Linked DNA regions of Proteiniborus sp. DW1. The protein of the gene in region 1 interacts with the protein of each later gene in a pairwise test. Links are inferred from orthologs where the notes say so. Each region holds a gene or a part of one and is shown in the gene's direction. Other genes may lie near its edges. The genes, in order: cysK and cysE.

Region 1 (16,938 bases):
TCAGCATTATACGACCCTGTAGTAGTTATGGTTGATGATATTGGAGATCCCAATCTAGGAAAAGGTGAACAGGCTTTAGCCCATCTACTTACTAACCCAAATATTGAAGTGTTAGGAGTTATAGCAGTAGCATCTAATACTGAGGGCGTAAAGGGGATTGAGGTTGATTTTTCTATTGATCATACTGGCAAGATTGTAGAAAATGCTGTAGATAAGAATGGATTTGAAACAGATACTAAAATATTGTACGGGGATACAGTAGATATTTTGAATAGTTTTTCAGTTCCACTTATTATTGGAATTGGTGATATTGGCAAAATTTTTGGTGTAGATAGATATACTAATGGAGCACCATTAATCACAAAAGCTCTAAAGGAAATAGTCAATAGAAGTATAATAAATTAAAAACTAGAGACCAGTGACTGGTCTCTAGTTTTGATAGTATCACTAATTAATCATCGTTAGAATCTGAGCTATCATCTCCATATGAGTCGTCGTCGTTGTTATTGTCACTATTGTTATTGAGCCAATAATCAAGCCAATCAAACCAATTATCATCATCTACTACTGGAGCTTCAACATGTATATCGCATTCGTCAGTAGGTACAGTATACTGGTAATCATTTGGCACCAATCCATTATGTTCACTTGGGTTATATGGTGGAGTACGCCTAATAAATACTTTGTTTTCAACTAATTCTGATGGACAATATTCTGAAGCAAGTTTACCTGTGCTAGTATCTATCGCTACTTCTACATGGATATCACATTCTTCAGTGGGCTCAGTTCCCTTGGCAAATATTTCTGTCCTTACAGTACTTCCTCTTGGGTCACGAGCACACAAATCGGTTGCAAGTTTACCAGATATTTTACATATTTGCTTTGTGATGATATTATCGACTTTTGAAAAGCTCTTAGGCTCATAATCTTCATGAATATTAGTCATGATGTATGACCAGAACTCTGATGCAATTACACTACCCCTTGATAATTTAATTTGAGGAGAATCGTTTCCTATCCAAACTGCAGCTACATAATAAGGGGTATATCCTGCGAACCATACATCACCTTGATCTTGTGTTGTACCTGTTTTTCCAGCTACAGGTATTTGTAAATTGTTTTTTAGTTTGGCTCTTCCAGCAATACCATTATATACAGTAGTTCTTAAAATGTCAGACATGATGTAAGATGCTTCTGGAGATGCTACTTTTGTTTTTTTAGGAGTATTCTCCAATATAACATTGTCATATCTATCTAATACCTTGGTATAGGCTATAGGTTCAATGGCTACGCCGTTATTAGCAATTGCACCATAGGCAGATGCTATTTCTAATGGAGTTAGACCTTTAGTCATACCCCCTAAACCTAAAGCAGATAAATTTTCGTCATTGGTTCTATTATTTTCTTGTCTAGTTACAAAGCTATCCTTTCCATTTTCTTTTATTATGCCTAGCTTTGCCAAATATTCTTTTGAAATATCAGTACCAATATTACTTAACATCTTGACAGAGTTTACGTTTACAGATTGTTCTACGGATTCTCTTAGTGTCATTAGCCCACGATAACCAGTGTACCAGTTTCTAGGCCATAATTTTCCGTTTTGATTATAATGAGGTATGTCATCAATAACACTTGCAGCAGTAAAGCCATTATCTAATGCAGGTAAATACACTGCAATAGGCTTGATTGCAGAACCTGGCTGACGCTGTGAAAGTGCCCTATTAAACAGTCTGCTCCCTTCAACATCTCTCCCACCAACTAAGGCCTTTATCTGACCAGTATAGTAATCTATGACAACAGTTGCAGACTGCGGTTGAACTACGCCATTTTTATCATTGTTTTGAAAGTATTTTGGATTAATTAACAGAGTACCATTCTCGTTTACTTTATAAAAATCCTTATTATCACCAAGATATGAACTTTTAATGACAAGCTCTTTATTATCGCTAACATAATAGTTATCCATTGTAAGAGCTAAAGAACCTACTACATGCTTAACAAGATTCTTTTTCTCATCTATTGTATAATAATCTTCAATATCAATAGTTTTTGGATAGATATTTAGCTTATTGTTTTTAATAACTAAATCACCATCATCAGTTACGTTGTATGTTCCTGAATCTATGATTAAATAGCCATTTTCATCTATTAGATTTGATTCTTTGTAAAGAACAATTTTTTTATCTTCACCAATAATATTTTTGTTTTTATCTAAAGACCATTCAACAAGAATAGGACCTTTAATCTTGTCTAAGTTTCCACCAACTAGGATTTCTCCAAAATTTTCATAAGCTCTCTCAACTTTTTGCTGCATTTCTAAATTCATAGTTGAATAGATTTTAAGACCACCCTTATAGAGTTTGTTTTCAGCTTCTTCTTGTGTGTATCCTGCTTTTTCAATTAAATCATTTAAAACCTGTGTTTTTACATAATCTGCAAAGTAAGAAGTAATTCCCATCAATTCCCTTTTGCCAGGTTTAATAGCACTTCTTATGTCCTCATTCATAGCTTCTTCATACTCTGATTCACTAATATAGCCTAACTCTTTCATTTTATATAGTATAGTTTGTTGTCTCTTAATAGGAGCTGGATTATATACAGCAATATATCTGGTACCCAGAATATCTACTTGACCGACTACATCGTCATCATCATCGACATCATCTGGTAAATAAAGCTTGTATGGGGGCAGATGATTAGGATCTTTAGTAAGCCCAGCTATTAATGCACACTCGGCTAAAGTTAAATCACCTACATCCTTAGAAAAATAAGTTTGTGCAGCTTCCTGAACTCCATATGCACCCTGGCCTAGATAGCTTGTATTTAAATATGCTTCTAGAATTTGCTCTTTTGTAAGCTGTTTTTCAATTTGAATAGCCAGATAAGCTTCTTTTATCTTACGGTCTAGCTTTTTTTCATGTGTCAAATAAAGGTTTCTAGCTAGCTGTTGAGTTATAGTACTTGCTCCCCTAACTGTTGCACCTGCTTTAATATTATCTACAATAGCACTCATTATACCTCTAATATCTACACCTATATGGTCTATAAATCTCTCATCTTCTATTGCAATAAAGGCATTTTGAAGATTCTTAGGTATTTTATCTAGGGTTACAGAAGTTCTATTTTGTACAGTAAGCAATTTTTCTATAACATTACCGTTTTCGTCAAGAATATAAGAGTTTTGATGTAGGTAATCATCAATGCTTGTAGGATCAATTTTAGGGGCTGTTTTTATAACAGCAAGCACATATCCCCCAACTATTCCTGCTGCAATGAAGCCTACTATTAAGAAAGATACTATGATAAGTCTAAAAATACTTAGCTTCTTTTTCTTATTTCTATTTTTTTTCTTTTTGCTGTCTTTGCTTGAATTTTCTTGTGTCATAACTAACCTCCTTAATATATAGGTGGAAACATCATAAGCCTATATCATAGAAATTATATCATAATACTTATAATTTGTTAATAATATTAGCACTAAAAAACGAATGTATGTTCTTCTACTATTGTGTTGGTCTTAAAATTGTTATATAGAATAATATTAATTAAATTATTTAATATATTAGGAGTATACCATTATTTATTGCTTCCATTCATAATAGTATGACTATAATTATTGCAAAAAAGTTCTATTATATAAGAACAATATTATTAATTATTTTAAACATTTAAAATTAATTACATATATTGTAGAAGGGGTGTTGTTTTGAAAAGAAGAAATAAAAAGAACAGACTATTCATTATCACTGTTATCTTTTTTGTTTTATTAATATATGGATTTGTTTGGATAGACAAAAACATAAAACCTACTGTTTTAGCAGTGTCAGAAGTCCAAGCAAGAAAAGTTGCAACACAAGCTATAAACGAGGCAGTAAAGAATAAAATAAAAGATGATATTAAATATAAGGATCTCATATTTGTTAACTTTGATAAAGATGGTAAAGTAACTATGATGCAGGCTAATACTATAATGATGAACAGCATTGCTTCAGACGTAGCTTTAGAAGTACAAGAGAATATTAGAAATGTTGCAGCTAAACCAGTTAAGATCCCCATAGGTAATGCTCTTAATTCACAGCTAATTAAGGGACCCAATATTAATATTACTATTGTTCCTCAAGGAACCGTAACTGTAGACTTTACTACGGAATTTATTGAGTCTGGAATAAATCAGACTATACATAAAGTATATTTAGTTATAATTACTGAAGTAAGAGTAATAGTACCTCTTGCATCTGATGTTATTAAAATAGTGACAAATATTCCAGTTGCAGAAACAATTATAGTTGGAGATGTACCTGAGAGCTATGTTTTTATACCCGAAGAAGAGGTTCCTAATATTATTGACTAAGCAACCAGATAATATAAAACTTGAATTATATAACTATTATTATATAATTAAAATTACTAGATGAGTAAAAAATACTCTTAAGAGGTGAAATAATGCACGATATTCAAAATATTGATAAACAAGAAAAGGTACTTATTGTAGGCGTGAACTTAGATAAAAAAAGTGATATTGATATAGACAGTTCTATGAATGAATTAAAGGAGCTAGTTTATGCAGCTGGGGGAATAGTAGTAAGTGAAGTAGTTCAAAACAAGGACAGAATAGATACAGCATATTATATTGGTAAAGGTAAAGCAGAAGAAATAGCTTTATGCTGTGATGAATTAGATATTGATACCATAGTATTTAACAATGAACTTACAGGAGCGCAGATTAGAAATCTTGAATCAATTTTAAACAGGAAAATAATAGATAGAACTAATTTAATACTAGATATTTTTGCAAAAAGAGCCACTAGCAAAGAAGGTAGGCTTCAGGTTGAATTAGCTCAACTTAAATACATGCTACCTAGATTAATTGGATTAGGAAAGCAACTGTCTAGAACGGGTGGAGGTATTGGGACTAGGGGACCAGGAGAGCAAAAGCTTGAGACGGATAGGAGGCATATTTCTCGTCGTATCACTGATATTGAAAAAGAGTTGAAAGAATTAGAAAATGTAAGAAGGATTAAAAGAAAAAAAAGACAGGAGTCCGAAATACCTATAGTTGCACTAGTCGGTTATACCAATGCAGGTAAATCAACATTACTAAACAGTCTTACAAAGCTTGATGAAGGATACAGCAAAGATAGGGAAGTTTATGTTGAGAATATGCTATTTGCTACACTAGATACTACCTTGAGAAAAAGTGTGCTACCAAATGGCCAGAGCTTTTTGGTTACGGATACTGTTGGTTTTGTAAGTCAGCTTCCTACTAAGCTAATAGAAGCTTTTAAAGGTACACTAGAAGAAGTGAAGTATGCAGATTTACTCTTACATGTTATAGATATGACTAATCAAGACATAAATATTCAAACTCAGACAACTCTTAATATATTAAAAGACTTAGAAGTATTAGATAAGCCCATAATAACTGTTTTTAATAAGGCAGATATTGTGAAAAACGAAGTAATTGCTAATATCCAAGGACCAATTGTAAAAATATCAGCCAAAACTGGATACAATATAGAACTTTTAGTTCAAATGATACAAGATAATTTGCCACAAAAGTTCTATAAAGTGGATTTGTTAGTGCCGTACTTTGAAGGAGGCTTATCAAATTATTTATTTGACAATACAAAGGTTGAAAGATATGAATATAAAGAGAGAGGGACCTTAATTACTACAACACTAGATTCTATTGATTATGAAAAGTATAAACGGTTTGTTGTTACTAGTAGTGAGGATTAATAAATCGTTTCTTTAGTATTTGAATCTATTTGAAAAAAATTATTATAGTTTTTCAAAGTTACATAAGCAGCTATAGGTCTTCAGAAGGCTACAAATTGTAGCCTTCTGGGAAAAAACAGATTTTACCCTATTTTTGCTTAGACAATGTGTTAAAAGTAAGGAATGGTTGGTATATATTCTTTTAAAGCTTTTAGTTTTTTGGTAATAATTATATATAACAGCAGTAAAAACAGAAGAATGAGAGTCATCAAAACTATAATAAATTCTATCCATGAGCTTACCTTAAGCTCAAATTGTCAAGTTTTTTTAAAAAGAATTATTTATTATGAATATAAAAACTTAATTGAAGCATATTATTATTAAATTAATGAAATATGAAATTTTCTGAAAAGTATTGAAATTGTTCAAAACTTATTGTATTATTAATATAAAAGAAGAGGGAGGCGTTTACCATGATATTTAGAAGTTGCGCAGGTGGTGTTGTTTTCCATGATGAAAAGGTTTTCATTATGCAAAATGAAAAAAACGAATGGGTTCTACCAAAAGGTAAAATTCGTGATGGTTTCTTAGCTTCTGAGACAGCAATGGAGCGTGTCAAAGAGGAGGCAGGGCTTGATGTGGAGATTATATCTACAGCCGGGGAAACTAGTTACGAATTTTATTCTTTTTCTAGGCAACAACCAGTATGTAATGAAATAACATGGTTCATCATGGAAGCTAAGGACACTAATTATGTAGTTAACAAAGATTGTGGGATATTAGAGGCAGGCTTTTATAATGTTGACGAAGCTATCGATATGATAACTTATAGTCAAGATAAGTCTTTAGTAAGCCTTTCTTATAGAAAATTTTTAAAATTAAAAGAGAAGGAAGCTATTTTGGTATAAGGGTAGATTATCTACCCTTTATTTTTTTTATATAATAATGATATAATTTAACTATGAATTGGAGGGGATAAACGAGATGCTTACTAAATATAGAACAATACATAGTTTTGGAAGTGATGAGATTATCATAAATAAATCAAGATTTATAGGTTATGCAAAGCCAATTATAAGTGAAGATGAAGCAATAGCCTTCATACAGGAAATCAAATCAAAGCACAAGGATGCTACCCATAATGTATATGCATATGTATTTGGTGAAAGCAATAATATCCAGAGATACAGTGATGATGGTGAACCTAGCGGAACAGCTGGTATCCCTGTTTTAGAAGTAATAAAAAAAGAAGATTTAAGGAATGTAGTAGTTGTTGTTACTAGATATTTTGGAGGTATAAAGCTTGGAGCAGGAGGTCTTGTAAGAGCCTATACAAAAGGAGCAAAAATAGGACTTGAAGCAGGTCTCATAGTAGATAAAGTACTTTATAAAAAAATGAAGTTTAGGATTGACTATACTCTTTATGGAAAGGTAGAAAATGAATTATTAAGGCTTGAATATATAATTAGCGATGTAATTTATGATGATGCTGTTAATTTAATAATTTTATGTGAAACAGAAAACACAGCGAATTTAATTAACCTGCTTACAGAACTAACTAGCTCAAGAATGACATATGAAGAAATAGATGAAGGGTATTATTCAGTGAAAGATAACAATATAGTAAAGTAAAGGTTATTATTATGTTAAATTTAATTCTTCTTGGGTAAATATGATAAACTAGGAGGTGCTTAGATGGAAAAAATTGAAACACTAAAAAAGAAAATGCTAGAAAAGAAAGTATGGGCAGTTATAGGTGCTACTGCAAAAAAGGAGAAATTTGGATACAAGGTATGGAAAAAGTTAGAGGAAAGTGGGTATGAAACTTATCCTATAAATCCAAGTTATGATGAAATAGATGGTAAAAAGTGTTATAATTCTTTGATGGAGCTTCCTAAGAAGCCAGATGTTATTAACTTCATAATACCCCCTGAGTCAATTTTTAACATACTTCCTATAGCCAAAGAATTAGAGATAGAGTATCTATGGTGTCAACCAGGTGCAGTAAACCAAGAGTTAGTTTCAGAGGCTGAAAGGTTAGGCTTTAAGATAGCCTATAATGTATGTGTTTTAGTTGAACTTGGAGAGTGATAAGGTCTCTATTTTTTATAGAGACTATTTTTTTGTGTTTTTTTTGAGGATTTCATATGTTCCCATGACAAACAAGAAAACTGCAAATATTTTTCTTAAAAAAGATGGAGTCATTTTCATTGCAACCAATGAGCCAATAAATGCGCCAAGTAAGCCAGTAAAAAATATAGGAGTGACAGTTTTCAAATTAATATTCTTTTCTTTAAAATGAGTTATTAGAGCAACAATTGCTATGGGAATAAAGACAGTGAGATTAATTCCTTGAGCTTGGTGTTGGTTAAGGTTAGAAAATATTATCAGGCTTGGAATAAGAATGGTTCCTCCTCCTATCCCCATCCCACTAATTATTCCTGATAATAAGCCTATTAAAAATAATTTCATAATATAACCATCCTTATAGCTGCTATTATCATAAAAGCTCCAAATATCTTTTTTAGAACATTGCTTGGTACTTTATTTAAATTTTTTGCTCCAATGTAGCTTCCTATAATTCCTCCTAAAGTTACTATTCCAGCCACTTTTAAATTTAGTACACCATGTCTAAAATATAAAAAAGAACTAATAAGAGATAGGGGAAATATTATACCAATGGCAGTAGCGTGTGCTTTATGCTGCTCTAGCCCTAGTATAAATACTAAGGCTGGAACAGCAATGGTACCACCACCAGAACCAAATAGTCCATTAACTAGTCCTATTATAAATCCAATTAGTAGTAATTTAGTTTTGCTTTTTTTAAAAACCATAAAACCACCTAGAATAAATTTATATAATAAGAGTAAGCTTATATAAATATTACTTTTCCTAAAAAAGTTAGAACTTATTCACTTGACAAAAATATTAGATAAGATATACTTAAAAACATATATGAATACTAGGAATTAAGGAGGATAAATATGAAAGTTGTTAATAGTATTGTGGAATTAATTGGGGAGACACCTTTAGTTAAGCTTAATAAAATAGTTGATGATAGTATGGCAGAAGTACTTGTAAAGCTTGAGTATTTTAACCCGGGCAGTAGTGTAAAGGATAGAATTGCACTAAACATGATAGAAAAGGCAGAAGCAGAGGGCAAATTGAAAGAAGGTTCTGTTATTATTGAACCTACTAGTGGAAATACTGGTATCGGGTTAGCTATGGTAGGTGCTTCAAAAGGATATAAGGTAATATTAGTAATGCCTGATACAATGTCTATGGAAAGAAGAAATTTACTAAAGGCTTATGGAGCTGAACTTATTTTAACACCTGGTGAAAAGGGAATGAAGGGAGCAATAGAAAAAGCAAATGAAATAGTTAAAGAAAATAATAATTATTTTATGCCTCAACAATTTGCAAACCCACATAATCCTTTAAAACACCTCGAAACCACAGGTATAGAAGTCTTAAAACAAACAGAGGGAAAAATAGATGCATTCGTTGCAGGTGTAGGTACTGGAGGAACAGTAACAGGTGCAGGTAGAATATTAAAGAAAAACGTTAAAAATCTGAAAATAATAGCTGTTGAACCTGATAAATCTCCGGTTTTATCAGGGGGAAATCCAAGTCCTCATAAAATTCAAGGGATAGGAGCAGGCTTTATACCTGAAATTATTGATTTAGAGATAATTGATGAAATAGAAAGAGTAAAGGATGAAGACGCAATAGATATGACTAAAAGATTAGCTAGAGAGGAAGGTCTGTTATTAGGTATATCTTCTGGTGCAGCTATATTTGCTGCCTTAAAGAAAGCAAAAGAGCTGGGAAAAGGTAAAAGAGTAGTAGTCATAGCACCTGATAATGGGGAAAGATATCTAAGTACAGGTATATTCGAATAATGTTTGCTTAGACTTATAAAATATGCTATATTTGTTTTAGAAATTATCTGGAGGTAAACTTATGAGCAATATACAAGAACTATGTGAAGATATTGTTATGTGGTTAAGAGATAGAGTAAAAGAATCAGGTTCAAAAGGTTTAGTCTTTGGTCTGAGTGGGGGAATAGATTCAGCAGTTGTAGCAGCTTTAGCTAAGAGAGCATTTCCAGACGAATCGCTAGGAATTATCATGCCTTGTCATAGCAATCCTGAAGACGAAGAACATGCTAGATTAGTTGCCTGTGCCTTAGACCTTGAAACAAAAAAAGTAGACTTAAGTAGTGTATATGATTTATATTTAACTGAGTTAGAAAGTACAGATAATATTTTAGCATTATCTAATATTAAGCCTAGATTTAGGATGACCACCCTGTATTATTATGCACAAATAAAAAAGTATTTAGTTACTGGAACAAGTAATAAAAGTGAATTTACTGTTGGCTATTTTACAAAGCATGGGGATAGCGGTGTCGATATATTACCAATTATAGACCTTCTAAAAGAAGAAGTATTTGAATTAGCAAGATACTTAAATATTCCTGAAATTATTATTAATAAGCCTCCTACTGCTGGATTATGGGAAAATCAAACAGATGAAAAAGAAATGGGATTTACTTATTCTGAATTAGACGGTTATATTAAAACTGGAGAAGCTAAAGATAGTGTAAAAGAAAGAATAGAGGCAATGTATAATAGAAGTGCGCATAAAAGAAGATTTCCACAGATGTATACAAGAAAAGGGTAAAGATTAATCTTTACCTTTTATTTTTTTTACCGAAAGAAGTGTTCAGAATATACAGAGCATTAAAAACAAAGCGTTTTTTTGTATAGAGAAGATTAATATACTACTTACTTAATATTCAAATATAATTTAGTATTTAAATACTTTTAACAACATTTTTAATTTTTTATTATAATATTCAAAGTTTTTGCATAAGTATTATACAAGCCAGTATAAAGGTAATGCTGTAATAGATCAAAAGTGAGTTTGTACTTAAAAAATTAGTTTAAAAGGGGGAGTCTGAATGTTTAAAAGAGTTATTGTGTTTTTATTAGTCACAATTATAATTATGAGTACAGTAGCATGTGGCAATCAAACTACAACAGCAAAAGATGGAAAGTGGAAAATTGGCATTATGACTAATACTGTATCACAAAATGAAGAAGAATATAGAGCAGCTCAAAATGTTCTTGCAAAGTATGGAGAAGAGCATATCATCCATATGACATATCCAGATAAATTTATGGATGAACAAGAAACAACAATAGCAAACGCAGTTAGTATGGCATCAGATCCAGATCTTAAGGCTCTATTGTTTGTTCAGGCAGTTCCTGGAACTGCAGCTGCAATAGATAAAGTTAGAGAAATAAATCCAGATATATTAATTATAGCTGGAGTACCAGGGGAAGATCCAAAGATGATAGCAGAAAAGGCTGATGTTGTATTTCAAGCGGATGAGGTGTCCATGGGAACAACTATACCTGAACAGGCTAAAAAACAAGGGGCAAAAGTTTTTGTTCACTACTCATTCCCAAGACACATGTCCTATCCACTTCTTGCAGCAAGAAGAGATTTAATGAAGGAAAAATGTGAAGAAATAGGTCTGCAATTTGTAGATGCTACGGCTCCAGATCCAACAGGTGATGCAGGAACATCAGGTGCTCAACAATTTATTCTTGAAGACGTTCCAAGAATGGTAGAGCAATACGGTAAGGACACTGCATTTTTCAGTACTAACTGTGCAATGCAAGTTCCACTAATTAAAGCTGCACTAGATGAGGGAGCAATATATCCACAACCATGCTGTCCATCACCTTATCATGGATTTCCTTCAGCTCTAGGAATTGAGATTCCAGAGGACAAAAAAGGTAATATAGACTATGTGGTTGAAGAAATCAAAAAAAGAATAGCAGAAGAAAATGGTACAGGAAGATTTTCCACATGGCCAGTACCTGTTGCTATGATGTTTATAGAAGCTGGTGCTGAGTATGCAATTCAATACATAAATGGTAATACTGAAGGCAAAGTAGATATTCCTAAAATTCAAGAACTATTTAAAGATTATGCACAAGTTGATATAAAGACTATGGCATTAGAAGAGAATGGAGTCACTTATGACAATTATCAGCTGGTTCTACTTGATTTCTTAAATTTTTAGACATATATGTTATTATGCAAAATGAGCTTGGTTCATTAGGAATGTAAGGTTGCCTAGGTTGGCAGCCTTACATTTTTAACAAAATTATAGGGTGGTGAATCTAGATGGAGGCAAGATACACATTACAGATGAAAAACATACATAAAGAATATTTCGGAAACAAGGTTATAAAGGGTGTGGATTTATCTGTAAAACCTGGTGAAGTACATGCACTATTAGGAGAAAACGGTGCTGGTAAATCAACTTTGATGAATATTCTATTCGGAATGCCAGTGATATATTCATCAGGAGGTTTCACAGGAGAAATTTGTCTTAATGGAGAAAAGGTAGAAATAAAATCACCTAAAGAGGCAATGGAGTATGGTATTGGGATGGTACATCAGGAGTTTATGCTTATACCAGGGTTTACAATAACAGAAAATATTAAGATAAATAGGGAAATTACAAAACATAACTTCATAAGTAGATTATTTGGAAAATCTGATAGTAGATTAAAGTCTCTTGATTATAAGGCTATGGCCAATGATTCAAGAAAAGCACTAAATACTCTTGGGATGAATATAGAAGAATGGACAAAGGTTGCAGGATTACCAGTTGGATATATGCAATTTGTTGAAATAGCTAGAGAGATAGATAAGAAAAATGTTAGGTTTTTAGTATTTGATGAACCTACTGCAGTTTTAACAGAAAGTGAGGCGGATAATTTAATTGAAGCTATGAAAAGACTAACAGCTTCAGGGATATCAATATTGTTTATAACTCATAGACTAGATGAGGTAATGCAAGCAGCAAATAATATTACGATACTAAGGGATGGTGAAGTTGTTGCAACAAGAAAAAAAGAAGAAACTACTGTAACAGAACTTGCAGAGTTAATGGTGGGAAGGAAGATACAGATATCACAAAAATCTGAAGAAGAACTTGACTTAGCTAACAAAGAAACACTAATTTCTATAAGAAATCTTAAAGTTAATATGCCTGGTGAGCAAGTTAAGGGCGTTGACCTAGATATAAAAAAAGGTGAGATATTAGGTATTGGGGGGTTAGCAGGCCAAGGTAAGATCGGTATTTCAAATGGTTTTATGGGTCTCTATCCAGCTACTGGGGAAGTTTATGTAAAGGGTACCCCCTTTAATCTTAACGATACAAAAGCAGCTCTAAATCGTGGATTTGCCTTTTTATCTGAAGATAGAAGAGGAGTAGGGCTTCTTTTAGAATCCTCAATTGAAAATAATATTGTTATAACGAGTATGCAGGTAAAAGGAAATTTTCTAAAAAGATTTGGATTGTTTACACAAAAGGACAATGTTGGTATTAGACAACATGCATTAAAAATGATAGAGGAACTAGATATTCGATGTACAGGACCTCAACAATTAGCTGGTAAATTAAGTGGTGGTAATCAACAAAAAGTCTGTATTGCAAGAGCGTTAACACTTGAGCCAGAAGTATTGTTTGTATCAGAGCCTACGAGGGGAATTGATATAGGTGCTAAAAAGCTTGTATTGGATTTGCTAGTAAAATTGAATACCGAGTTAGGAATGACCATAATTATGACATCAAGTGAGCTTGCTGAATTGCGTGGCATTTGCCATAGGATTGCAATTATTTCAGAAGGTAAAGTAGAAGGAATTCTTAAGCCAACAGATAGTGATGCTGATTATGGTCTTATGATGGCGGGAGAATATCACAAGATGCACAGGAAGGAGGCTTTATAATATGACTGAAACTATAAAGAGATTTACCAATAAATTTGGACTACCAAGGATAATTATAAGCTTGTTTTTCATATTAGTACTAATTACGGCAGTTATAATGGATCTATCTTTTGCAACACTAATGTCTGATATATTACGAAGGTTTGGAATGTATGGAGTCATGGTTCTAGCTATGGTTCCTGCAATACAATCTGGAACAGGACCTAACTTCGCTTTGCCTCTTGGTATTATTTGTGGACTAGTGGGTAGTCTCTTAGCTATTGAGTTTGGGTTTACAGGTGGTAGTTCATTTATTGCTTCAATAGTGTTTTCACTTCCATTCTCAATAGTTACTGGCTGGGTATATGGTATGCTTCTAAATAGAATCAAAGGTTCAGAAATGTTAGTGGCAACATATACAGGCTTTTCAATTGTATCTTTTATGAGTATATTGTGGATCCTATTACCATTCAAACATCCAGAAATGGTTTGGCCAATTGGTCGTGGTTTAAGAGTTACTATTGCCCTTGATTCTACATTTGGAGAAATTTTAAATAAATTTTTGGAGTTTAAAATTGCGGGGATTAAAATTCCTACAGGTTTATTGTTATTCTTTTTTGGATTATGTTTAATTGTTTTTTTATTTACTAGAAGTAAAACAGGAGTAGCCATGAAAGCAGCAGGAGATAATCCCAGATTTGCTATTTCTTCAGGTATAAATGTTGATAAAACACGAATACTAGGTATCATTCTTTCTACAGTGCTAGGAGCAATAGGTATAATCGTATACTCACAAAGCTATGGTTTTATTCAGCTTTATGAAGGTCCTCTAATGATGGCGTTTCCTGCAGTAGCATCAATTTTAATCGGTGGGGCATCTGCTCAAAAAGCTAAAATATATCATGTAATATTAGGTACATTTCTATTTCAGGGACTTTTAACTATATCGCTCCCTGTAGCAAATCTAATAATTACAGCAGGAAACCTATCTGAGGTTTTGAGAGCTATTGTGCAAAATGGAATTATTCTATATGCACTTACTAAGGTAGGAGGTGAAGAGTGATGAACATGGAGAATAAAATACAAGACATAATGAAAGTGGAAGAAAAAAGTAAGTTATCCCGTATGTTAAGGGATATTATGATAAATAACAGTGTTACAATTCTTTTTATAGTTATATGTTTCACTGGTGTTATAGTTTCGAAGTTGCCTTTATTCTTCATAGCTAATGAGTTGTTGACAAGGATTACTAGAGATACTTTTCTAGTTTTAGCATTAATTATTCCTGTATTGGCAGGTATGGGCCTAAACTTTAGCATAACTATAGGAGCAATGGCAGCACAAATTTCGATTATTTTTGTAACACATTTTGGTGTGCCTGGTATATATGGATTTCTTCTATGTGCAGTTATTTCTTTGCCTTTAGCTATCTTATTTGGCAATTTAACAGGGAGACTTCTAAATAAAACTAAGGGTCAAGAGATGATAGCCAGTATGATAGTTGGCTTCTTTGCTAATGGATTATATCAGTTTCTATTCTTATTTCTTGTAGGTACCTTAATACCTATGAAAAATCCTGACCTAATACTACCCGATGGAGTTGGAATCAGAAACTCTGTTGATTTATCAAGAAATAATGGAATCATGTATTCTCTTGATAATATATTAAAACTACCTTTATTTAATGTTCTGTTATTTGCAGGTATAATAGCTGCAGGATTTTTTGCATACAAACTAATAAGGAAAAAAGAAAATAAAAAAGGGGAAACTAATAAATTTAAACAAGTTACAAATCTAGTACTTAGCTTAGTAATAGTGGTAATAAGTTTTTCAATAATGTTCATTAATACACTGCCTAATGAGATAAAAATGTTAAAAAAGCTAGAATTACCAATAATAACTTCATTGCTTATAGGATTACTATGCTTATTCAATATATTAATTGTAAAAACCAAGTTAGGACAGGATTTTAGAACAGTGGGAAACAGCCAGCATATAGCAGAGGTTTCAGGTATTAATGTGAATAAAGTAAGAGTATTAGCAATCACCATATCTACAGTACTTGCTGCTTGGGGACAGTTGATCTTTCTACAAAACCTAGGAACATTAAACACTTATGGAAGTCATGTACAAATTGCAACTTTTTCAATTGCGGCTTTGTTAATAGGGGGAGCTTCTGTATCAAAGGCAACAGTCGGGCAAGCATTACTAGGAGTAATTCTATTTCATACATTATTTATTGTTTCTCCTAATGCTGGTAAGAATCTATTTGGTGAAGCTCAAATAGGTGAATTCTTTAGGGCATTTGTCGCATATGGTGTAATAGGAGTTTCACTGGGGCTCCATGCATGGAGGAAGCGTATGGAGATGCAAAACAAACTAGATTCTTGATACAAGGACGAGTGTTTTACATTCGTCTTTTATTTTATTAAATTAAATGATATAATAACAAAGAATTTTATGCAAAAATATAAAATTTAAAACAAATACCATCTAACTATACATTGATGTAGCTATTAAAATATGCTAAAATATTTTCAGAATCAATTAAGGAGGATTTAAAATGGCTGGACATTCTAAATGGTCTACGATAAAACGCAAGAAAGGAAAAGCTGATGCTCAGAGAGGAAAGTTGTTTACAAAACTTGCAAGATATATTACAGTAGCAGCTAGAGAAGGTGGACCTGACCCTGAATATAATACGAACTTAAAAAATGCAATTGAAAAAGCTAAGGCGGAAAACATGCCTAACGATAATATAGAAAGAGCTATTAAGAAAGGTTCTGGAGACCTAGAAGGAGCTAATTTTGAAGAAATTACCTATGAGGGCTATGGTCCTGCAGGTGTTGCTGTTTTTGTTGAATGTTTGACTGATAACAGAAATCGTACGGCTTCTGACGTGAGGCATGCATTTGATAAATTTGGCGGTAACTTAGGCTCTACAGGTTGCGTTTCTTGGATGTTTGATAGAAAAGGACTTTTAATTGTAGATAGAGCTGAAGATATAGATGAAGAAGAATTAATGCTTCAAGCTATTGAAGCAGGAGCAGAGGATTTTAGCTCAGAAGAAGAATACTTTGAAATCACTACTACACCAGAGAACTTTGAACAGGTGAAGGAAGCATTAAAAGAAACAGGCTACAAATTTTCAACTTCAGAAATAACTTTTATTCCTCAAAACGAAACAAAGCTTGAAGATGAAAAAGACATTAAGAACATGCTTAAATTAATAGACATACTTGAAGATAACGACGATGTTCAACAAGTTTATCACAATTGGGAAATGCCAGAGGATTTAGATATATAAGAGAAAAAAACTTATTTGAAAACACTCTCTTTTGTCGATATATAATATAGAGAGTGTTTTTTATCTATAAGCAAAAATATCCTTTATATATGTTATAACAGTTATCATTATGGCAA
Region 2 (7,425 bases), on another replicon or contig:
CTATATGATTATTTGTTTGCAAAGAATAAGGGTGGAAAATATATACTTAGAATAGAAGACACAGACCAATCAAGATATGTAGACGATGCCATTGAGAATTTAATAAATTCACTTTTATGGGCTGGCGTAGTACATGATGAGGGAGTCTTTATAGAAGACGGTAAAATAGTTCAAAAAGGTGAATATGGGCCATATATTCAATCAGAAAGACTTGACATATACAAGAAATACATAAATGAGTTATTAGAAAAAGGACATGCTTACTATTGCTTCTGCGACAAGGAAAGACTTGAAAGGATTAGAGAAGAACAGAAGGAAAAGGGGCTAATGCTAGGATATGATGGACATTGTAGAGATATAAGCATCAAAGAAGCAAAGAAAAGAATAGAAGCAGGAGAAGAATACGTAATTAGGCTTAAGTTTCCAAAGAACAGAGATATAGTATTTAATGACCTAATAAGAGGAAAGATAACAATAAACACCAAGGATTTAGATGATCAAGTCCTTATTAAATCTGATGGATTTCCTACTTATCACTTTGCAGTAGTAGTAGATGACCATCTAATGAAAATAACTCATATAGTGAGGGGAGAAGAATGGCTTCCATCAGCGCCAAAGCAAGCATATTTATTTGAAGCCTTTGGATGGGAAACACCAGAATTTGTACACTTACCAACAGTATTGAATAAAGAAAAGAAAAAACTTAGCAAAAGACACGGAGATGTTTCAGTAGAAGACTTTAGAGCTAAAGGATATTTGCCAGAAGGGATTATAAACTATCTAGCATTAGTAGGATGGAGTCCAGAGAGTAATCAAGAGTTCTTTACAATGGATGAGTTAATTGAACAATTTTCATTTGAGAGAGTTTCAAATACAGGTGGAATTTTTGATAAAGATAAGCTAGATTGGGTAAATGGACATTATATAAGAAATGCAGATATAGATGAAATCACAAAACTAGCTATACCACATCTTTTAAATGCAGGCTATATTAGTGAAGAGGATGTGGATAGCAGATATGATTGGATAAAGCTTATAGTATCAACACTTCAAGAAAGAATATCTTATGTGGGAGAGATAGTAGAAAAAGCTCAGTTCTATTTTGACAATGAAATAAAACCAGAAAATGAAGAAGTTATTGAAATGCTTAAAGGAGAACAAGTTCCTTCTTTGCTACAAGCATTTAAAGAAGAACTATCGCAAATAGACGAAATAGATGAAGAATTTTCTACTACAATAATGAAAAAAATACAGAAAAGCACTGGAGTGAAGGGCAAAAATCTATTTATGCCAATAAGGTCCGCTTTAACAGGCCAGCTTCATGGACCAGACTTAGATAAGATTATTCTAATTTTAGGGAAACAAAATATACTTAGCCGCATAGAATATGTAAAAAACCACATTAAATAATGCTTGAATAATTTTATGTTTAAGATTATTGATTAAGTATTGATAAATTTACTTACATTTAGTAAACTATTATAATAACATCATAACATTGAATTAGAGATAAAGGTTATGATAAGGTAAAGTAAATCTAATACACATACAGAGAGGGGCTTTTATAAGCTGAGAGAAGCCTTATGTCAATTTTAGATTGAAGTGCACCTTTGAACTGTTGCCTGAAATATTAGTAGGGTTAGCCGGGGAAGCGCCGTTATTGCTTTTACAAGGTGGGGCATATATGCTCAATTAGAGTGGAACCGCGGGATTATACCGTCTCTTTACAAATAGTATTGAGGCGGTTATTTTTATGACCTAACCCGATTTTCCGAACGCTTTTTTCGGAAAATCGCTGGTAGGTCAAACTGGGCGAGCATCAAATTTATGTGACTGAATGGGAGAGAACAGATTTGAGTTTCAAGACTGTGAAAGGACCTAGTCCAACTAAGATTAAGTATTAGAAAGGAAAGGGAGAATCTATGTTCAAACATTTGAAAGCAGATGTTAAAGCCGTAATGGAAAGAGACCCAGCAGCGAAAAGTTTATTAGAGGTACTACTTTGTTATCCAGGACTTCATGCTATAATGTTTCACAGAGTTTCCCATTGGTTCTATAAAAGAAAGCTCTACTTTATTGCCAGATTTATATCAACAATAGCTAGATTTCTAACCGCAATAGATATACATCCTGGAGCTAAAATAGGAGAAGGTGTTTTCATAGACCATGGAATAGGTGTAGTCATAGGTGAAACTGCTGAAATAGGGAATAACGTAACAATATATCAAGGAGTAACTCTTGGAGGAACAGGGAAAGATGTAGGGAAAAGACATCCTACCATAGGAAACAATGTAGTTGTAAGTAGTGGAGCTAAAGTGCTGGGACCATTTAGAGTAGGTGATAATTCTAAAATCGGAGCTGGCTCTGTAGTTCTAAAAGAAGTACCGCCAAATTGTACAGTAGTTGGAGTTCCAGGTAGAGTGGTAGTAAAGGAAAACAAGAGGATCCCATTAGCAGAAAACTGCATAGATCTTGATCAAATAAGACTTCCTGACCCAGTGGCACAGGAGTTAGAAAGTTTGAGGGAAAGAATAAATAAATTAGAAGAGCAGGTATTCAAATTAACAGGGAGGGAAAATAATGAAACTTTATAATACGCTGACAAGAAAAAAAGAAGAATTCAAGCCAATCAAACAAGACAAAGTTACTATTTATGTATGTGGGCCAACTGTGTATAATTATATTCATGTAGGAAATGCGCGGCCACTAGTAGTATTTGACGTATTAAGAAGATATTTAGAATATAAGAACTATACAGTAGATTATTTAGTGAATTTTACCGACATAGATGATAAACTTATAAATAAGGCTAATGAAGAAGGAACTACTGTAAAAGAAATTGCAGAAAAATTTATAGATGAATATTTAAAGGATGCAAAGGGATTATTATTAAAGGAAGAGTCTACAAATCATCCAAAGGCCACTGAGCATATTAAAGACATAATAGACTTTATTACAGAGCTTGTAGAAAAAGATTTTGCCTATAGTGCTAATGGAGACGTATACTTTGATATAACTAAGCTAGATGACTATGGTAAACTTTCCAAGAAAAACATTGAAGACTTAGTATCAGGAGCTAGAGTAGAAGTTAATGAAATCAAAAGAAATCCTATGGACTTCACTTTATGGAAGGGAGCTAAGCCTGGAGAGCCTGCATGGGATAGTCCTTGGGGAAAAGGTAGACCAGGCTGGCATATAGAGTGTTCTGTAATGGCAAGAAGGTATTTAGGAGATACTATAGACATACATGCAGGCGGAGAGGACCTGCAATTTCCACACCACGAAAATGAAATAGCTCAAAGCGAAAGCCTTACAGGGAAACCATTTGCTAACTATTGGCTTCACAATGCAATGATAAATGTGGAAAATCAAAAGATGTCAAAATCCTCAATGAACTTCTTTACAGTAAGAGAAATTAGCAAGGAATTTGATTTAGAAGTATTGAGATTTTTCATACTTTCAGCTCATTACAGAAAGCCTGTAAACTTTAGCAGAGAATTTGTGGAGCAGGCTAAAAATGGTCTAGATAGGTTATACAATGGAAAGAAAAACCTAGAATATTTAATTAACAATACTGAAGAAAAAGTATTAACAAATGAAGATAATATAATCAAAGAAGAAATAATTGAGCTAAAGAAAAAGTTTATTGACAGTATGGAGGACGATATAAATACAGCTGATGCCATATCATCACTATTTGAGATAATAAAAGTAGGTAATACTAAATTAAATCATGATTCACCTAAAGAGTTAGTAGTATATACTCATAATGTATTGATGGAGCTCAGTGGGATATTAAATATACTAAATAAAGAAGAAGAGCTATTGGATGAGGAAATTGCTGAGCTAATAGAGAAAAGGATAGAAGCTAGAAAAAACAAGGACTTTAAATTAGCCGATCAAATAAGAGATGACTTAAAAGAAAAAGGTATAATCCTAGAGGACACAAAAGATGGAGTAAAGTGGAAGAGGGTTAGATAATAGAATGGGCAAAGATTTATTTAATGGACTTAAAGATATATGTAAAGGCTGGGGAGTAGACATTAAAATGCTATCTCCCTTACAGCTTGCTTACATAGGAGACGCAGTATATGAGCTTTTTATAAGAACATTCTTAATAGGAACTAAGAATATGTCTGTCAATGAGCTTCATAAAGAAGCTATTGAATATGTAAAAGCTAAAGCACAGGCAGATGTAACTCATTTTCTAGAGGATAAGCTTACAGAAGAAGAATGGCAAATGGTTAAAAGAGGTAGAAATGCAAAATCAGGTTCTGCACCTAAGAATGCTAACTTGCTAGACTATAGATATGCAACTGGCTTTGAAACTCTTATAGGCTTTTTGTATCTTAATGGAAGAAACGAGAGAATTTTGGAGATTTTTAGTATGATAATAAACGAGAATGAATGTAAATAATAAGGGGGAGTGAAAATGCTTAGGGTAAGTCTGCTAAGATATACACAGGATGCAGAAAAACTAATAGCTGCTGCTGCAAAGCTATGTTATTCAGCAGTAGGAGTAGAAGATATTGAAGAAAAACTAGATGATAGAAAAACACAGGATTTTATCGAAATGCTTATGGAGTTAGGTCATGAATCACCAATTGAACATGTTTCTTTTACTTTTGGAGTTGAGGGCATAAGTAGGGTTTTGACTCATCAATTAGTGAGACATAGAATTGGAGCATCGTATTCTCAACAATCTCAGAGATATGTAAAACTGCAGCAATTTGAGTATATAATTCCACCATCAATAGAAGCCATACCCGAAGCAAAAGCAAAATTCATAGAAGCTATGGAGCAAGACCAAAAATATTATAATGAGTTGACAGACTTATTATTTACTAAGCATTATGAAAAGCTGATTCAAGAAGGTTATAGTGAAGTAAAGGCTAGAAAGGATGCAGAGAAAATGGCCATCGAAGATGCTAGGTATGTATTTCCTAATGCCTGTGAAACCAAGATTGTATTTACAATGAATGCAAGAGCATTATTTAACTTTTTTAATAAAAGATGCTGCAATAGAGCACAATGGGAAATAAGACAGCTAGCTATAGAAATGCTAAGACAAGTAAAAGCAGTTGCCCCATCATTATTTAAATACTCAGGTCCAGGTTGTGTTAATGGTCCATGCCCAGAGGGAAAAATGACTTGTGGGAAGATAAAAGAAGTAAGGGAGAAATTTAAATATCTGTAGGCTAGGAAAAATTAGACAAAATACACGCTCACGGTTTCGGTCACGAATAATTCTATAGCTCATTCCGGTAAAAAATCCTACAACTTGCAAACTTGCTTCGGTTAATGGAGTTACAGAAATCTTTGATTTCGTCGTAACTCCTTATGTCAGCGTATGCTGACCTTACCTTAGTTTGTTTGTTTAACGGATTTTTCACCTCTATTCGCTAAGAATTATAGTCGTGCCCTGCAAATGTTCGCTTAGTATTTTATCTAATTTTTCAACATACGGATTCTAATTTACAATATTTTAGTATTTTAGTGAAAATTCAAGGATAAAGGTAAGAGGTGAAGAAATTGAGAGAAGAAGGCTATGTAGAAGGTCGTAATCCAGTAATAGAAGCCATAAAAAGCGGAAGAGAAATAGATAAAATACTAATTGCTAAAGGCTCAGAACAGGGCTCCATACAAAAAATAATCGGTATGGCAAAAGAAAAAAGAATAGTGATACAATATGTAGAAAAAGCAAAACTAGATGCAATGTCAGAAACCAAAGCCCATCAAGGAGTTATAGCACTAGTAACTCCATATTCATATAAAACAGTAGATGATATAATGAAAGCTGCAGAAGACAAAAACGAAGACCCTTTTATAATAATACTAGATGAAATAGAGGACCCTCATAATTTGGGTGCCATTATCCGTACAGCAGAATGTGCAGGAGCTCATGGTGTTATAATACCTAAGAGAAGAGCCGTAGGTCTAACACCAGTAGTTATAAAAGCTTCAGCAGGAGCAGTAGAATACATGAATATTGCAAAGGTTTCTAATATTGCCTCTACAATTGAAGAGCTTAAAGAGAGAGGAGTATGGATATACGGAGCCGATATGGATGGGGAGCAGGATTATTTTAATAGAGACTTATCAGGTCCTATAGCGATAGTAATAGGTAGTGAAGGAAAGGGAATAGGTAGATTGATAAGAGAAAAATGCGACTTTTTAGTTAAGATACCGATGAACGGAAAAATATCATCCTTAAATGCTTCAGTTGCAGCTTCAGTTATGATGTATGAAGTGCTGAGACAAAGGGGCTTAAAAGAATGACATGAGAGGTAGCGCAAAGGAATATTTGTTTGTTGACGGGTATAATATCATAAACAACTGGAGCAATCTAAGAGAGTTGTCAAAGCAGAGCTTAGAGATTTCAAGAAATGAATTGATTGATATACTGGCGGAGTATCAGTCATATACAGGTATAAAGGTAATAATAGTTTTTGATGCACATCTTGTAAAAGGAAGCATGGAAAAGAAAGAAACTCTTAAAGGTATTGAGATAGTATATACAAAGGAAAAGGAAAGTGCAGACCACTACATAGAAAGAACTTTAGATGCAATTGGAAGGGCAAAAAAAGTACGAGTGGCTACATCTGACTGGATCGAACAACAAGTGGTAATAGGTAGAGGAGGAACTCGAATTTCAGCTAGAGAACTGAAGCTTGAAGTGGAACATTACAAAGAGATGATTAGAAAAAAGAATAAAGTAACTAATGAGACAAATGATCTTTTAATTGGAAGATTAGATAAAGAGACTTTAGAAAAACTTGAAAAACTCAGAAAGAATAAGTAAATAGCTTGACTCCAATACTAAATAAATATATAATGATTGTATGCGTAGAGGGTTTTATCAAATTGCTGGAGGGGATGCTAGTGGGACTAAGTATGTATAAAGACTTATCAGATGAAGCTTTGGATGATGAAAAAATAATTGAAGATGCTAGAGATGGTGACCCTGAGGCACTAGAATATCTTATAAAAAAGTATAAAAACTTTGTACGAGCTAAGGCAAGATCATACTTTTTAATTGGAGCAGATAAGGAGGATATCATTCAAGAAGGAATGATAGGTCTATATAAGGCTATACGTGACTATAATCAGGACAAGCTCACCTCCTTTAGGGCTTTTGCTGAGTTATGCATAACTAGGCAAATAATTACTGCAATAAAAACTGCAACTAGGCAAAAACATATACCGTTAAACTCTTATGTATCGTTAAATAAGCCTATTTATGATGAGGAATCAGATAGAACGCTCTTAGATGTAATTACAGGGGCTAAGATAACTGATCCGGAAGAACTGATCATAAGCAGAGAAGAGCTGGAAAGCATTGAAAGCAAAATAGGTGAGATACTAAGTGATTTAGAATGGGAAGTGTTGATGTCGTATCTTCAAGGCAAATCTTATCAGGAGATA

Evidence for each region.
Region 2: the proteins of cysK (region 1) and cysE interact in binary tests that used the Escherichia coli proteins (3 or more experiments, as listed by UniProt). The link is inferred for Proteiniborus sp. DW1 from one-to-one orthologs.

Annotation. Positions count from the first base shown.
Region 1 is NZ_FMDO01000039.1:12,869-29,806, reverse strand. What follows is about bases 7,716-10,661. They hold cysK (cysteine synthase A), read left to right. Parts: upstream 7,716-8,702; coding sequence 8,703-9,620; downstream 9,621-10,661. Other genes in these bases: nadE (NAD(+) synthase), read left to right, coding at 9,682-10,404; DW1_RS09970 (sulfite exporter TauE/SafE family protein), read right to left, coding at 8,187-8,552; DW1_RS09975 (sulfite exporter TauE/SafE family protein), read right to left, coding at 7,834-8,190; DW1_RS09980 (CoA-binding protein), read left to right, coding at 7,716-7,809. Outside these bases: DW1_RS10010 (stage V sporulation protein SpoVABEA), read left to right, coding at 1-405; DW1_RS10005 (penicillin-binding protein 1A), read right to left, coding at 452-3,385; sporulation protein YunB, read left to right, coding at 3,707-4,351; GTPase HflX, read left to right, coding at 4,444-5,739; DW1_RS09990 (NUDIX hydrolase), read left to right, coding at 6,192-6,626; DW1_RS09985 (YigZ family protein), read left to right, coding at 6,703-7,350; more of DW1_RS09980, read left to right, coding at 7,414-7,715; DW1_RS09955 (DUF3798 domain-containing protein), read left to right, coding at 10,685-11,818; DW1_RS09950 (sugar ABC transporter ATP-binding protein), read left to right, coding at 11,923-13,536; DW1_RS09945 (ABC transporter permease subunit), read left to right, coding at 13,538-14,578; DW1_RS09940 (ABC transporter permease subunit), read left to right, coding at 14,578-15,906; DW1_RS09935 (YebC/PmpR family DNA-binding transcriptional regulator), read left to right, coding at 16,079-16,822.
Region 2 is NZ_FMDO01000052.1:595-8,019, reverse strand. What follows is about bases 798-3,758. They hold cysE (serine O-acetyltransferase), read left to right. Parts: upstream 798-1,922; coding sequence 1,923-2,594; downstream 2,595-3,758. Other genes in these bases: cysS (cysteine--tRNA ligase), read left to right, coding at 2,581-3,758; gltX (glutamate--tRNA ligase), read left to right, coding at 798-1,410. Outside these bases: more of gltX, read left to right, coding at 1-797; more of cysS, read left to right, coding at 3,759-3,981; DW1_RS12720 (Mini-ribonuclease 3), read left to right, coding at 3,986-4,417; thyX (FAD-dependent thymidylate synthase), read left to right, coding at 4,433-5,197; 23S rRNA (guanosine(2251)-2'-O)-methyltransferase RlmB, read left to right, coding at 5,524-6,279; DW1_RS12705 (NYN domain-containing protein), read left to right, coding at 6,281-6,802; RNA polymerase sporulation sigma factor SigH, read left to right, coding at 6,877-7,425.